3 regions of the Streptomyces sp. NPDC056231 genome follow, and region 3 is predicted to be linked to each of the others. Evidence: riboswitches for the same ligand, from Rfam matches in the RefSeq annotation. Region 3 holds a riboswitch; each other region holds the start of a gene.

Region 1 (4,402 bases), on a different contig from region 3:
CCTTGTACGCGGGGTGGGCGCCGACCTTCGTGGCGACGACGATGTCGGACCGGTTGGATCGCGCGGCGAGCCACTTGCCGATGACGGTCTCCGACTCGCCGCCCTCGTTGCCCGGGACCCAGGCGGAGTACGCGTCGGCGGTGTCGATGAAATTGCCGCCCGCCGCGGCATACGCGTCGAGGACGGCGAACGACTGCGCCTCGTCGGCGGTCCAGCCGAAGACGTTGCCGCCGAGGGCGAGCGGGAAGACCTGAAGGTCGGAAGAGCCGAGTCTGCGGAGAGTGGTCATAAGAGGATCAACGGATTCCAGCCGTGCCGCTATTCCATGCATGGTGCACGCGAAAGCCGTGGCCAAACAGACCGGCAGCCCTGACGTCGGGGGGTGAGCGTCAGGACTGCCGGGGATCGGTGGCGGGCCGGTGGGACCGGCCCGCGTTCATCGGGTCAGGGGGTGAGGCCCTTGTCGCGCAGCCAGGTCATCGGGTCGATGTCCGTGCCGCTCGGGGTGTGGACCTCCAGGTGGAGGTGGGGACCCGTCACATTTCCGGTGGCGCCGACGCGGCCGATGGTCTCACCGGTGGTGACCTTCTGGCCGACGCTGACGTCGATCGACGACTGGTGACAGAACCACAGCTCCGTACCGTCCTCGAGCTCCAGGACCGTGCGGTAGCCGTAGGAGCCGGACCAGCCCGCCGACTTGATGGTGCCGGTGTGGATGGCCTTGATCGGGGTGCCGGTCGGCGCCGCGAAGTCGAGACCGGTGTGGTAGCCGGAGGACCACATCGAACCGGCTTGGCCGAAGGTCGAAGTGATCGTGTACGAGGAAGTGGGGATGGCGTAACTGGCGGCCAGCTTGGCGAGCCGCTCGGCCTCGGCCTTCGCCTTCGCCTCTGCCTCCGCCTTCTTCTTCGCGGCCTCGGCCTTGGCCGCGGCAACGTCCTGCTTCTGCTTCGCCTCGGCCGCCGCCATCTCCGCGGCGGCCTTCTCCTTGGCAGCCTTGGCCTCCGCGTCGGCGGCGCTCTGCTGCTGCTCGGCCTGCTGGAGGATGCGGGCGCGGAGCGCTTCGCCGGCGTCGGTGGCACCCTGGTCGGCCTCGGCGGTGGTGATGCCCGCGCTGGTCAGCGGTGCGGCGTCGGTCTGGGCCTGGTCGGCGGCGGAGTCCTCGGAGAACAGTGCGCCCACGCCGGGGAGGGAGTTGGCGTCGGGGAGCTTTTCCGCGAGGGAATCGGGAAGGGAGATGGAGACCGGCGGCTTGCTCTGCGCGGTGGCCATGCCGCCCGCGCCGACGGCCGCGATGACGCCGACGCCGAGAACCGTGGAGCTACGGGCGAGCCCGGTGCGCTGCTTGGCGACGCGGTGCCTGCCGCGTACGGGGCGGATGGACTCCTCGGTGGGGTTCCATTCCTCCCAGGTCCGGTCGGTCTCTCCGAGGCCTTCGGTCCCGAACTCGGTGTCCGTCCCGGGCGCGTACTCAGTGGTGAAGTCGGAGCCGAACCGGGAAGGGGCTTCGGGGGCAGGCTTGTTGGACGCCACGGGGGCGCACTCCTTTCCTTCCTTCTCGCCTACCGGGTTAGCTGACGGGTTCGGAGCAGGAAGGTCTCCTACGGATTCCTCTGCCTCTCACGAGACAGAGATGCCCGATTCACCCCATGAAGGTGGTTCCCCGGTTCCCTTGCGGAATTCGGCGCTCGCGCGCGGTGCCGCCACTGACGACGGCTGGGACGACCGCGCTGCGTTATCGAACGTTAATAGACACCCAGGCCTGATTCCAAGCTGTTCCCATTGATCGTTCACGGTTTTGGCCCGGACTTTACTGGACACAACCGGTCGGAATCGGGCGAGTTGACCCGGACTCAGCCACTACTGTTTTTCTGACGTTGCGTCAAACGTTATGCAGAGCGACACTCTTCGATTACGCACGGTGGCCTAAGGGGAGCCCACAAAGTGGGAGTCCGATCAGCTCGCGGCGTCTGGTGCGTGCGATCGCAAGGTGGAGGGTCGCCCCGATACCGGTCGTATCGGGGCGAGCCCGACAACGCAGCGAGCGTGCGTGCCAGGCGTCGCGAGCCGGGCGCCCATTTTGTGAGCTCCTCCAAGGGCTGTCCCGTCCGCTCACCACAGCCGCGTCTCATTCCCGCCCGCGCCTCACGATCTTCACGGTCCTGCGCCGCGCCGGCTGCCCCTCCGCGGGCCGTACGACCGCGACCAGCGCCATGTCGTCGGTGGACTTGCCGCCCGTGTGCTGCCGTACGTCATCGGTCAGCGCGGACAGCAGCTCCTCGGGCCCGGGGAAGATCCGCCCACGCAGCCGGACCGCCGGGTCGTAGAACACCCCATGCTTGTCGCGCGCCTCGGAGAGACCGTCGGTGTAGAAGAGCAGCGTCGCCCCGGCGGCCAGACCCCAGGCGTCGGCCAGGTCCGGCCACACTCCCAGCCCCATGCCGAGCGGCAGCGCGGGCACGCTCGGCACCAGCAGCTCCACCCTTCCGTCGGGGTGGAGCAGCAGCGGCTCGGGGTGGCCACGGTTGACGATCCGCACCTCGGCACCACCGTGCGGGATCTCGGCGAGTACGGCGGTGACGAACCCCTCCACCGGATCGATCCCGCCGCGTCGCTCCCCCTCCCGTGCCAGCGCCCGCTCCAGCCGCTGCGCCACGTCCTCCAGCGAAGCCTCGTGCTCGGCGACCTCCCGGAACGCACCGATGATCACCGCCACCGCCTCGACCGCGTCGAGCCCCTTGCCCCGCACGTCTCCGACCACCAGCCGCACGCCGTGCGGGGTGTCCACCACGGCGAACAGGTCGCCGCCGACGAACTCGTCCGCCTGCGCCGCCTCGTACCGCGCGGCGACCTGCAGCCCGCCGATCCAGTCGTTCGGCTCCGGCAGCACGGCCCGCATGGCGGTCTCCGCGATGACCCGCGCCGAAGCCAGCTGTTCATTGCCTCGCGCCACGACTCTGTTGATGAAGAGGGCGAGGACCGAGGCGGTGAGCACGGTGACGACCTCGAGGGACGGCACGACCTGCAGCACCGTGCCGCTCTCGATCCGCAGGACGAGGATCGAGAGCAGCGAGGCGGCGCCGATACGGACGGTGCTCGCCCGTGAGAAGAACGGTGCGGCGGCCAGCGGGGCCGCCACGAACAGCGGCACGGCGGTGAACGGCGGCGGGGTGAGGATGTCGAACACGAGCCCGGCGACGATCAGCAGCGTCGGCAGCGCGCGGACGATCCGCCGGGAAGGGCTGTCGCCCCCGCCCCGCACTCCGCGCGGCCTCTCCGCCATCCCCACCTGTGCTCTCCTGCCCGGTACGCGCAGCGGCTCCTGCGGTCTCCTGCCAGATACGCCCCACGGCCTCCTGCCCGGTACATGCCTGGCTGCAGGCGGCGCCGCACCTCACTGACCAGGCTTGCCGGAGCGGCGTTGCGCGGCGACTCCGCATCGGCCGAAGGGGGGACGGAAAACACAAATCAGGCCCGGCACGCTCTGTGCGTGCCGGGCCTGATTTTTCAGTAGCGGGGACAGGATTTGAACCTGCGACCTCTGGGTTATGAGCCCAGCGAGCTACCGAGCTGCTCCACCCCGCGTCGGTGAACACAACTCTACGCCATCCGGGACGGGCGGTTGACCATCCACCGATCCGCCTGCGCTTGTCCGCTCCCACCACTGCCCCGAGGCGCCGAATCTCAGTTCGAGTCGGTGATGTGCGGGGCCTGCTTCGCGTGGACCACCGGCTTCACCGTGTTCGCACCGCGCTGGAGTGCGTGGAGGATCGCCAGCCCCTGGCTGACCACGCCCGCCGCCATCTCGTTGACACCGTTGGTGCCGTTGAGCACGGTGAGGTCGGCCCCCGACATCCCGCGGGCGGCCGCGTCGGCCAGGGCGGGCAGGTTCTCCACGATCCGGTTGGCCGCGATCAGCTCCTGATTGCCGTCCCGGAGCGAGGCGGCACGCGCGGTGTTGGCGTCGGCCTGCGCCTGGGCGACCGTCCTTTCGGCGTACGCATTGCCGTCGGCCTGGAACTTCGCCTGGTCCCGGGCGGCCTCGGCGAGTGTGCGCTGCCGGTACGCCTCGGCGTCCGCCGGACGCCTGACCTCCGCCTCCAGCCGTTGCGCGGCCAGCGCCGCCTGCCGCTCGGCCAGTGTGGTCTGCTCCTCGATGACCTCGTGCGAGGCCCTGGCCTGGGCGAGCGGTCCGGCCTGGGCGGCGCGGGCATTGTACTGCTCGGTCTCGGCGAGGAAGCCGGCCCGCTTGATCGCGGTGTCCCGTTCGTACTCGGCCTTGAGCGCCGCGGCCTGCTGCTCCCGCTCGGACGCCTCCTGGTCGGCCCTCGCCTCGGCGATCCGGGCCTGGCTGGCTACGGCGGCCGCGTGCGGGGCGGCGAGGTTGTTGATGTAGCCGGTG
Region 2 (4,402 bases), on a different contig from region 3:
GTGAGCAGCGCGATGAGCCCGGGGCTGCCGGACGCCTGGGCGAGCGTCTCGTGGAACCAGCTGCCCAGGGAGTGCAGATCCTCCCCCGCACCTCGCCGCGCTCTGTCCTGACCCAGCCTGACCAGGCCGCGCAGCACCTTGAGGTGTGCCTCGGTGCGGCGTTGCGCGGCACGGGCCGCACCCAGCGGCTCCAGCAGCATCCGTACCTCCAGAAGGTCGGCGGCCTCCTGTTCGGTGGGCTCGGCGACACAGGCACCGGCATGCCGGCGGGTGACCACGAAGCCCTCGGACTCCAGGGTGCGCAGCGCTTCCCGCACGGGGACACGGGAGACCCCGTAACGACGCGCGAGCAGCTCCTCGGTGAGTCTGCCACCGCGTTCGAAGACACCGGAGACGATCTCGTCACGGATTGCCGTGCATACCGATTGCGCCGGAATGCGCATGTCCGAACCTCCGCCTTAATCCCCCGCGAAACGCGGCCGATCGACGCATGTTCTGCGACTCTATTGCAAGGCGACCGCATTTCCGAAGCCGGTCCGAAAACCATGAATACCTTCTGGCCCGGGGACGGTTCCGCCGGGCGGTTCGGCAGGGGCGGACACCCCGAAGGCCCCGGCGGAAGCCGGGGCCTTCGGGGTGTGGGGACGGGACGTCGGTCAGACGTTCACGCCATGGGCGCGCAGGTACGCCACGGGGTCCATGTCGGAGCCGTACGAAGGCGTGGTGCGGGCCTCGAAGTGGAGGTGCGGTCCGGTGGAATTGCCGGTCGAGCCGGAGAGGCCGATCTGCTGGCCCGCGCCGACGGTCTGGCCGACGGAGACGCCGATCGAGGAGAGGTGGCCGTACTGGGTGTACGTGCCGTCCGTCATCCGCAGCACGATGTTGTTGCCGTATGCGCCGCCCCAGCCCGCCTCGACGACCGTGCCGGCGCCGACGGCGACGACGGAGCTGCCGGAAGCGGCGTGGAAGTCGATGCCCGAGTGGCGACCGGAGGACCAGAGGGATCCGCTCGACTTGTAGCCGGTGGTGACGTACGAACCGGCGACCGGGAGCTGATAGGAGCCCAGGCGGGTGCGCTCGGCGGAACGGGCGGCGCGGGCCTTCGCGTCACGGGCCGCCTTGGCGCGGGCCTCGGCCTCGGCCTTGGCCTTCGCCGCCGCCTCGGCCTTGGCAGCCTCGGCAGCCTTCGTGGCGACGTCGGCCTGGCGCTTCTGCACCTCGGCCTGGGTGGCCACCTGGTCGGCGAGGGCGTCCTCGATGGCGACGATCTGGGTCAGACCGGTTTCATTGCCGGAGGGGGCCTCGGCATCCGCGGCGAGGGCCGGAGAGGCCAGTCCGCCGATGACGCCGGTGGTCGCCAGCGTCGCGACTCCGGCGACGCGTGCGCTCCTGCGCTTCAGGCGGCTCGGGGCACGGTGCTTCCCGGTGGGGCGGGTGAACGCCATGGAGTAGCTGGTCCTTTCCTTCCTTCTCGCCTACCGGGTTAGCTGACGGGTTCGGAGCAGGAAGGTCTCCTACGGATCCCCGGCCTCACAGGAGGTCACGGCATCCGATTCACCCCAAGGACTGCATGGGTCCCCGGCTCCCCGGGCTCGCGCCTGACGGGGACTCGGCGATCACTGCCCGGCGCCACGGATGCGGCATACGAGTGACGGACAGCGGAGCCGACGCTAGGCGGGGGCACTTTCATTCACCAAACGGACAGGGCGCTTTGTAGCGCATCCCACAGGGCAAGCAAGAAGCTTTCGCCTCAAATCGGGCAAAAAGGAAGACCCTGGCAGGAAGTGACTCGCCAGGGTCTCTCTTCGCCCCTCTTTGTGGGGCTTTGGTGCATCAGCCGGTGACGACGGAAACCTCTCCGATGCCCAGCGCCCTGACCGGCTCCTCGATCTGCGCAGCGTCGCCGACGAGAATCGTGACCAGCCGGTCCACGGGGAAGGCGTTGACCACGGCCGCGGTCGCCTCGACCGTGCCGGTCTCGGCCAGGCGGGCGTACAACTGCGCCTGGTAGTCGTCCGGGAGGTGCTGCTCGACCTGGTCGGCGAGCGTGCCGGCGACGGAGGCAGCCGTCTCGAACTTCAGCGGGGCGACACCCACGAGGTTCTGCACAGCAGTCTCGCGCTCGGCGTCGGTCAGTCCCTCGGCCACCAGGGTCCGCAGGACCTTCCACAGGTCGTCGAGCGCCGGTCCGGTGGACTCCGTGTCCACCGAGCCGCTGATCGCCAGCATCGCCGCGCCGGTCGCCCCGGAGGCGGAGTCCGGGGCCGTCGAGCGCAGGACCTGACCGAAGGCCCGCACGCCGTAGGTGTAGCCCTTCTCCTCGCGCAGCACCCGGTCCAGCCGGGAGGTGAGTGTGCCGCCCAGGCAGTAGGTGCCGAGGACCTGGGCCGGCCACACGCTGTCGTGCCGGTCGGCGCCGATCCGGCCGATCAGCAGCTGCGTCTGCACGGCGCCCGGACGGTCGACGATCACCACGCGGCCGGTGTCGTCGGCGGTGATCGGCGGGACCGGACGGGGCTCCACAGTGTTCCCGGTCCAGTCGCCGATGGTGTCGGCGAGCAGGGCGTCCAGGTCGATACCGGTGAGGTCGCCGACGACGACGACGGTCGCGGTGGACGGCCTGACATGGGCCTCGTAGAAGGCGCGCACGGCCGCGGAGTCGATCCGCTCCACCGTTTCCTCGGTGCCCTGGCGCGGGCGTGACATCCGCGACGTGGCCGGGAAGAGCTCCTTGGAGAGCTGCTTGGCGGCACGACGGGCCGGATTGGCCTGCTCGTGCGGAATCTCGTCGAGCCGGTTGTTCACCAGTCGCTCGATCTCGCTGTCGGCGAACGCCGGCGCCCGCAGCGCCTCGGCGACCAGCCCGAGCGCCTTGGCCAGCCGGGATGCCGGAACCTCCAGGGAGACCCGCATGCCGGGATGGTCGGCGTGTGCGTCGAGGGTGGCGCCGCAACGCTCCAGCTCAGCGGCGAACTCCTCGGCGGAGTGCTTGTCGGTGCCCTCGGAAAGGGCCCGCGCCATGATCGTGGCCACGCCGTCGAGCCCCTCGGGCTCGGCTTCCAGCGGGGCGTCGAGGAAGATCTCGACCGCGACGACCTGCTGGCCGGGACGGTGGCAGCGCAGCACCGTCAGCCCATTGGGCAAGGCGCCGCGCTCGGGTGCGGGAAAGGCCCAGGGCCTGGCCGTGCCGGGGGTCGGCTGCGGGTGGTACTCCATCGATACTCCAGTCGCGGCAGCGTCGGTCACTTGTCCGCCCCTTCGTGCGCGTCGGTGTCGGTGTCCGTCTCGTCGGCTTCCGCGTCGGCGGATTCGGCCGGCTCGACCGGCTCGTAGACGAGCACCGCCCGGTTGTCGGGGCGCAGCTGGGCCCTGGCCGCCGCCTGGACCTCGTCCGCAGTGACGTCGAGGACCCGCTGGACGGCGGTGAGGGCGAGCTGCGGGTCGCCGAACAGCACGGCGAACCGGCAGAGTTCATCGGCGCGGCCCGCGACCGTACCGAGCCGGTCCAGCCACTCGCGCTCCAACTGTGCCTGAGCGCGCTCCATTTCCTCGGGCGTGGGGCCCTCGGCGGCGAATCGGGCCAGCTCCTCGTCGACCGCGGCCTCGATCTGCGCCACCTCGACACCGCCGGAGGTCTTCACGTCCAGCCAGCCGAGCGAGGGCGCGCCGGCCAGCCGCAGCAGCCCGAAGCCTGCCGCAACGGCCGTGCGGTCGCGGCGGACCAGGCGGTTGTGCAGCCGGGAGGACTCGCCTCCGCCGAGCACGGTCAGCGCGAGATCCGCGGCGTCGCACTCCCTGGTGCCGTCGTGCGGCAGCCGGTAGGCGGCCATCAGCGCCCGCGCCGGGACCTCCTCGTGGACCTCTTCACGCAGCTGCTCGCCGATGATCTCGGGGAGCGTGCCGTCGCGCGGCGGCTGCTTGCCGTCGTGGGACGGGATGGAGCCGAAGTACTTCTCGATCCAGGCGAGCGTCTGCTCGGGGTCAATGTCGCCGACGACCGACAGCACCGCGTTGTTGGGCGCGTAGTACGTACGGAAGAAGGTCCGCGCGTCTTCGAGCGTCGCCGCGTCCAGGTCGGCCATCGAGCCGATCGGGGTGTGGTGGTACGGGTGGCCCTCGGGGTAGGCGAGGGCGGTCAGCCTCTCGAACGCCGTGCCGTACGGAACATTGTCGTACCGCTGGCGGCGCTCGTTCTTGACGACGTCCCGCTGGTTCTCCATGGACTCGTCGTCGAGCGCGGCGAGCAGCGAGCCCATCCGGTCGGCTTCGAGCCACAGGGCCAGTTCCAGCTGATGCGTGGGCATCGTCTCGAAGTAGTTGGTGCGTTCGAAGCTGGTCGTCCCGTTGAGGGAGCCCCCGGCGCCCTGCACCAGCTCGAAGTGTCCGTTCCCCTTGACCTGCC
Region 3 (4,402 bases):
GCCCGGCCGTCGGTCGGCGGTCGATGATGTGCGGAACTGTGGGAATGCGGGGGATGGCATGATCGAGACAGGTGAGCAGGGTCGGACCTGGCTGCTGACCGGGGCGAGCGGCAGCTACGCGCTGCACCTCACCGGCCGGGACGAACTATTGCATCTGCACTGGGGGCCGCGGATCTCCCTCGCGGCCGCCGAGGCCCTCGCTGCCGCGCCCGAGCCGCCCTTCCGGGGCTTCGAGTCGCAGCTGGACGGCCGGGAGGAGTACCCGGTCGAGGGTGGCCCCCGCTTCGTCCGGCCCGCTCTCTCCGTACGCACCCCCGAGGTCCGTGGCACCGAATGGGCGTTCGCCGGGGCCGCCGTGGACGGCGACGAACTCCGTATCGCGTTCGTCGACCCGGTGCAGCAGCTTGCGCTCACGCTGCACTACCGGATGCGGGACGACTCCGATGTCATCGAGCGCTGGGCCACTGTCACCCACACCGGTCCTGACGGTCCGCCGCTGGAGCTGCTGCGCGCCGACGCGGCGGCCTGGGCGCTGCCCGCCCGCGACAGCTGGCGGCTGAGCCACCTGCACGGTCGCTGGGCGGCCGAGTCACAGCTCGTACGGTCGGAGCTGACGTACGGCGAGAAGGTCCTTTCCAGCAGGCGCGGCCACACCGGACACCAGTTCCTGCCCTGGGTGGCGCTCGACGCGGACGGCGCCGCCACCGAGGAGGGCGGCGAGGTGTACGGCTGCGCGCTCGGCTGGTCCGGCTCGTGGCGGATCGCGGTGCAGCAGCTCCCCGACGGGCTCGTGCAGATCACCGGAGGCGCCGGATACGACGACTCCGGGCTGCTGCTGCTCGCACCGGGGGAGACGTACACCACACCGGTGTTCGCCGGACTGTGGAGCGCCGAAGGGTTCGGCGGGGCGAGCCGGTCCTGGCACGCCTGGCAGCTGGCCCATGTCGTCCCGGACGCCGAGAGCCTGCGGCCGGTGCTCTACAACTCCTGGGAGGCGACCGGCTTCGATATCGCGGAGGACCAGCAGCGCGCCCTCGCCGTGCGCGCCGCGGCGATGGGCGTCGAGCTGTTCGTCGTGGACGACGCATGGTTCGGGCAGCGCACCAGCGACCGGGCCGGACTCGGTGACTGGACCCCCAACCCCGAGCGGTTCCCCGGCGGGCTGAAGCCGCTCGCCGACGAAGTGCACGGACTCGGCATGCAGTTCGGCATCTGGGTCGAGCCGGAGATGGTGAACGCCGACAGTGATCTGTATCGCGCGCACCCCGACTGGGTGCAGCACTTCGCTGGGAGGACCCGGACCGAATTCCGTCATCAGCTGGTGCTCAACGTGGCCCGGACCGATGTGCAGAACCATGTGTGGGAGCAGCTCGACAGGCTGCTCTCCAGCGCCCCGATCGACTATGTGAAATGGGACTTCAACCGCTGCTTCACCGATGCGGGCTGGCCGGGCGAGGGCTATCCGCAGAAGCTCTGGATCGCGCATGTGGACGCGCTCTACGCGCTGATCGACCGGCTGCGGGCCGCCCACCCCGGCGTCGCCTTCGAGTCCTGCTCGGGCGGCGGTGGCCGGATCGATCTGGGGATCCTCGCCCGTACCGACCAGGTGTGGACCTCCGACAACACCGACCCGCTCGACCGGCTCGCCATCCAGGAGGGCTTCGGGCAGATCCATCCGGCGCGGGTGATGGCCGCCTGGGTCACCGACAGTCCGAATGTCCAGCTCAACAGCAGGGTCAGTTCGCTGCGCTTCCGCTTCGTCAGCGCGATGGCCGGGGTGCTCGGGGTCGGCGGGGATCTCACCGAGTGGAGTGACGAGGAGCTGGCCGAGGCGCGGAGCTGGGTGGATCTCTACAAGGAAATCCGTCCCGCGGTGCAGCACGGCGCGCTGCACCGGTTGCGTGCCCCACGCGGTGGGCTCAGTGCCGTGCAGTACGTGCACGGCGACGAGGCCGTGGTGCTGATGTGGCTGGAGGCACAGCGGTACGGGGAGCGGCCGCCGGCCCTGCGGCTGCGCGGGCTCGACCCCGCGGCGACCTACACCGACCTGGGCACCGGGGCGGTCCACCACGGTGCTGTGCTGCTGCATCAGGGTCTGCACACCGGGCTGAGGGGGGACCTGGACGCGAAGGTGCTGAGGCTCCGACGTGGTGAACGCCCGTGACGTGTCCGTATTGCGTCTTTTAGCGGAACATAGCCTATTTCTACGGGAGATGATGGCCTCCTCGTGAGCGGGATCATATTCGTGACGGTGTGTGGTGGTGCCAGGGATGGGTATTCCTGACGACGCGCGGAAAGCCAAGATCCGTAATCCACAGAGGGTGACCGGGATTCCGCGCCGATTTCCCGGTGCGGAATCCATTGAGTAATGAGTGGCTTGTTTCCGCTGTCCTCGCTCGCCTACGGTCACCCTCAATCCGGACGGACCGCCAAATCCTGCCGCCGCCCGGAATTCGCACCCACTCACGTGTGGCAGGAGCGGGGGAACCAGGTAAGCCGCCGCCCGGAGAAATCCGGCCGGCTCGGGGTGAAGTCGCGAACTGCGACCGGGCATCTCCAGCCCGAACCCGACAGCTCACCTCGCAGGCGCCGGAGAGGAACTTCTTCATGCCCGCATCGGGTAAGCATCGCCGTACCAAGTCCAGCACGATCGCTCGTGGCGTCGCCGCTATCGGTGCCGGTGGGGCTGTTATCGCCCTTCCGCTGTTCGGCGCCACCGGTGCCCACGCCGCGGAGCAGGCCGCGCCCACCGCGCAGTCGGCAGCCGCACACGCCGCCGAGGCCGCGCCGGTCGTGAAGAAGCAGGCCGAGACCCGGACGTACTCCGTCGTCGGTGGTGACAACCTGTCGAAGATCGCCGCCGAGCAGCAGGTCGAGGGCGGCTGGCAGAAGCTGTACCAGGACAACCGCACGGTCGTCGGCGAGAACCCGAGCCTGATTTTCCCGGGTATGAAGCTCACGCTCGGCGGCAAGCCGGCCGGCTCCGCCGCGACGACGGACACCACGCAGTCCGCCCCGGCTCCGTCGACCTCCTCGGCCGACAAGTCCGCGTCGCAGTCCAAGGCTTCGGACTCCGTCAAGACCACCACGGTCTCCACCTCGGCCGGCCAGAGCAACAGCTCCGGCTACGTCCACCCCGTCCCGGGCAACCACACCACCGCCTACCGTGCCTCCGGCTCCAACTGGTCCAGCGGCAGCCACACGGGTATCGACTTCCCGGTTCCCACCGGCACCAGCGTGAAGGCGATCACCTCCGGCACCGTCGTCACCGCCGGCTGGGGTGGCGCGTACGGCAACCAGGTCGTCATCAAGCACGCCGACGGCCACTACTCGCAGTACGGCCACATGTCCTCGCTCTCCGTCTCGGCGGGCCAGACCGTGACCGCAGGCCAGCAGGTCGGCCTCTCCGGTGCCACCGGCAACGCCACCGGCCCGCACCTGCACTTCGAGATCCGCACCGGCCCGGCGTACGGGTCGGACATCGACCCGATCGCCTTCCTGGCCTCGCACGGGATCTACGTCTGATCCACGGCTGATCCGGTCGGCTCGGTGAAGGGGCGGTGCGCATCGGCGCGCCGTCCCTTTACTTATTCCCCGTTTACCAAAACCTGACCAGGTGGTCTATCTCACCACCCGTCAACCCTTTATTACGGTCGCGTAGGTCACATTCGGCGGTGCAGGATATGCGCTTGTGGCAGACGATTCGAGAAACAATCAACGTGGCGTCATCAACCGGCATGGCGCCATCGGGTCGTACGCAGCGATTGGCGACAGCTTCACCGAGGGAGTCGGAGACCCCGGCCCGGACGGAACCTTCGTCGGCTGGGCGGACCGTTTCGCGGTACTTCTCGCGGACCAGCTCCCGGACCCCGAAGCGGCTACGAGCCCCGAGGGCTCCGCGCATGGAATCTTCCGGTACGCCAATCTCGCCGTACGCGGACGCCTCCTCGACCAGATCGTCGAGGAGCAGGTACCGCGCGCCAAGGAGCTCGCGCCCGATCTGGTGAGCTTCTGTGCGGGCGGCAACGACATCATCCGGCCCGGCACCGACCCCGACGACGTGGCCGAGCGCTTCGAGCGCGCGGTCGCCGAGCTCACCGACTCGGTCGGCACCGTCCTGGTGACGACCGGCTTCGACACCCGCGGCGTTCCCGTCCTGCGTCATCTGCGCGGCAAGATCGCCACGTACACCGCCCATGTGCGCTCCATCGCCGATCGCTACGACTGCCCGGTCCTCGACCTCTGGTCGCTGAAGTCCGTGCAGGACCGGCGGGCCTGGGACGACGACCGGCTCCACCTGTCGCCCGAGGGGCACACCCGGGTCGCGCTGCGCGCCGCCCAGGTCCTCGGCCTCGATGTGCCGGCCGACCCCGACCAGGAATGGCCCCCGCAGGCACAGCGC

Evidence for each region. A riboswitch is a leader RNA that binds a small molecule or an ion and turns the genes downstream of it on or off. The one in region 3 is predicted to bind cyclic di-AMP.
Region 1: linked by a shared signal. The riboswitch ahead of ACNPQM_RS03770 (M23 family metallopeptidase) and the one ahead of ACNPQM_RS24300 (M23 family metallopeptidase) in region 3 are both predicted to bind cyclic di-AMP.
Region 2: linked by a shared signal. The riboswitch ahead of ACNPQM_RS06020 (M23 family metallopeptidase) and the one ahead of ACNPQM_RS24300 (M23 family metallopeptidase) in region 3 are both predicted to bind cyclic di-AMP.

What each region holds. Positions count from the first base shown of each region.
Region 1 is NZ_JBLVKW010000003.1:21,944-26,345, forward strand. It holds gene ACNPQM_RS03765 (aldo/keto reductase) at 1-289, opposite strand, end outside; gene ACNPQM_RS03770 (M23 family metallopeptidase) at 445-1,533, opposite strand; cyclic di-AMP (ydaO/yuaA leader) riboswitch at 1,545-1,697, opposite strand; gene ACNPQM_RS03775 (PP2C family protein-serine/threonine phosphatase) at 2,129-3,283, opposite strand; tRNA gene ACNPQM_RS03780 (tRNA-Met) at 3,512-3,585, opposite strand; gene ACNPQM_RS03785 (SPFH domain-containing protein) at 3,685-4,402, opposite strand, start outside.
Region 2 is NZ_JBLVKW010000004.1:182,473-186,874, forward strand. It holds gene ACNPQM_RS06015 (GntR family transcriptional regulator) at 1-443, opposite strand, end outside; gene ACNPQM_RS06020 (M23 family metallopeptidase) at 657-1,445, opposite strand; cyclic di-AMP (ydaO/yuaA leader) riboswitch at 1,458-1,625, opposite strand; gene ACNPQM_RS06025 (M16 family metallopeptidase) at 1,834-3,216, opposite strand; gene ACNPQM_RS06030 (M16 family metallopeptidase) at 3,243-4,402, opposite strand, start outside.
Region 3 is NZ_JBLVKW010000034.1:5,352-9,753, forward strand. It holds gene ACNPQM_RS24295 (alpha-galactosidase) at 59-2,164, shown strand; cyclic di-AMP (ydaO/yuaA leader) riboswitch at 2,447-2,604, shown strand; gene ACNPQM_RS24300 (M23 family metallopeptidase) at 2,608-3,525, shown strand; gene ACNPQM_RS24305 (SGNH/GDSL hydrolase family protein) at 3,692-4,402, shown strand, end outside.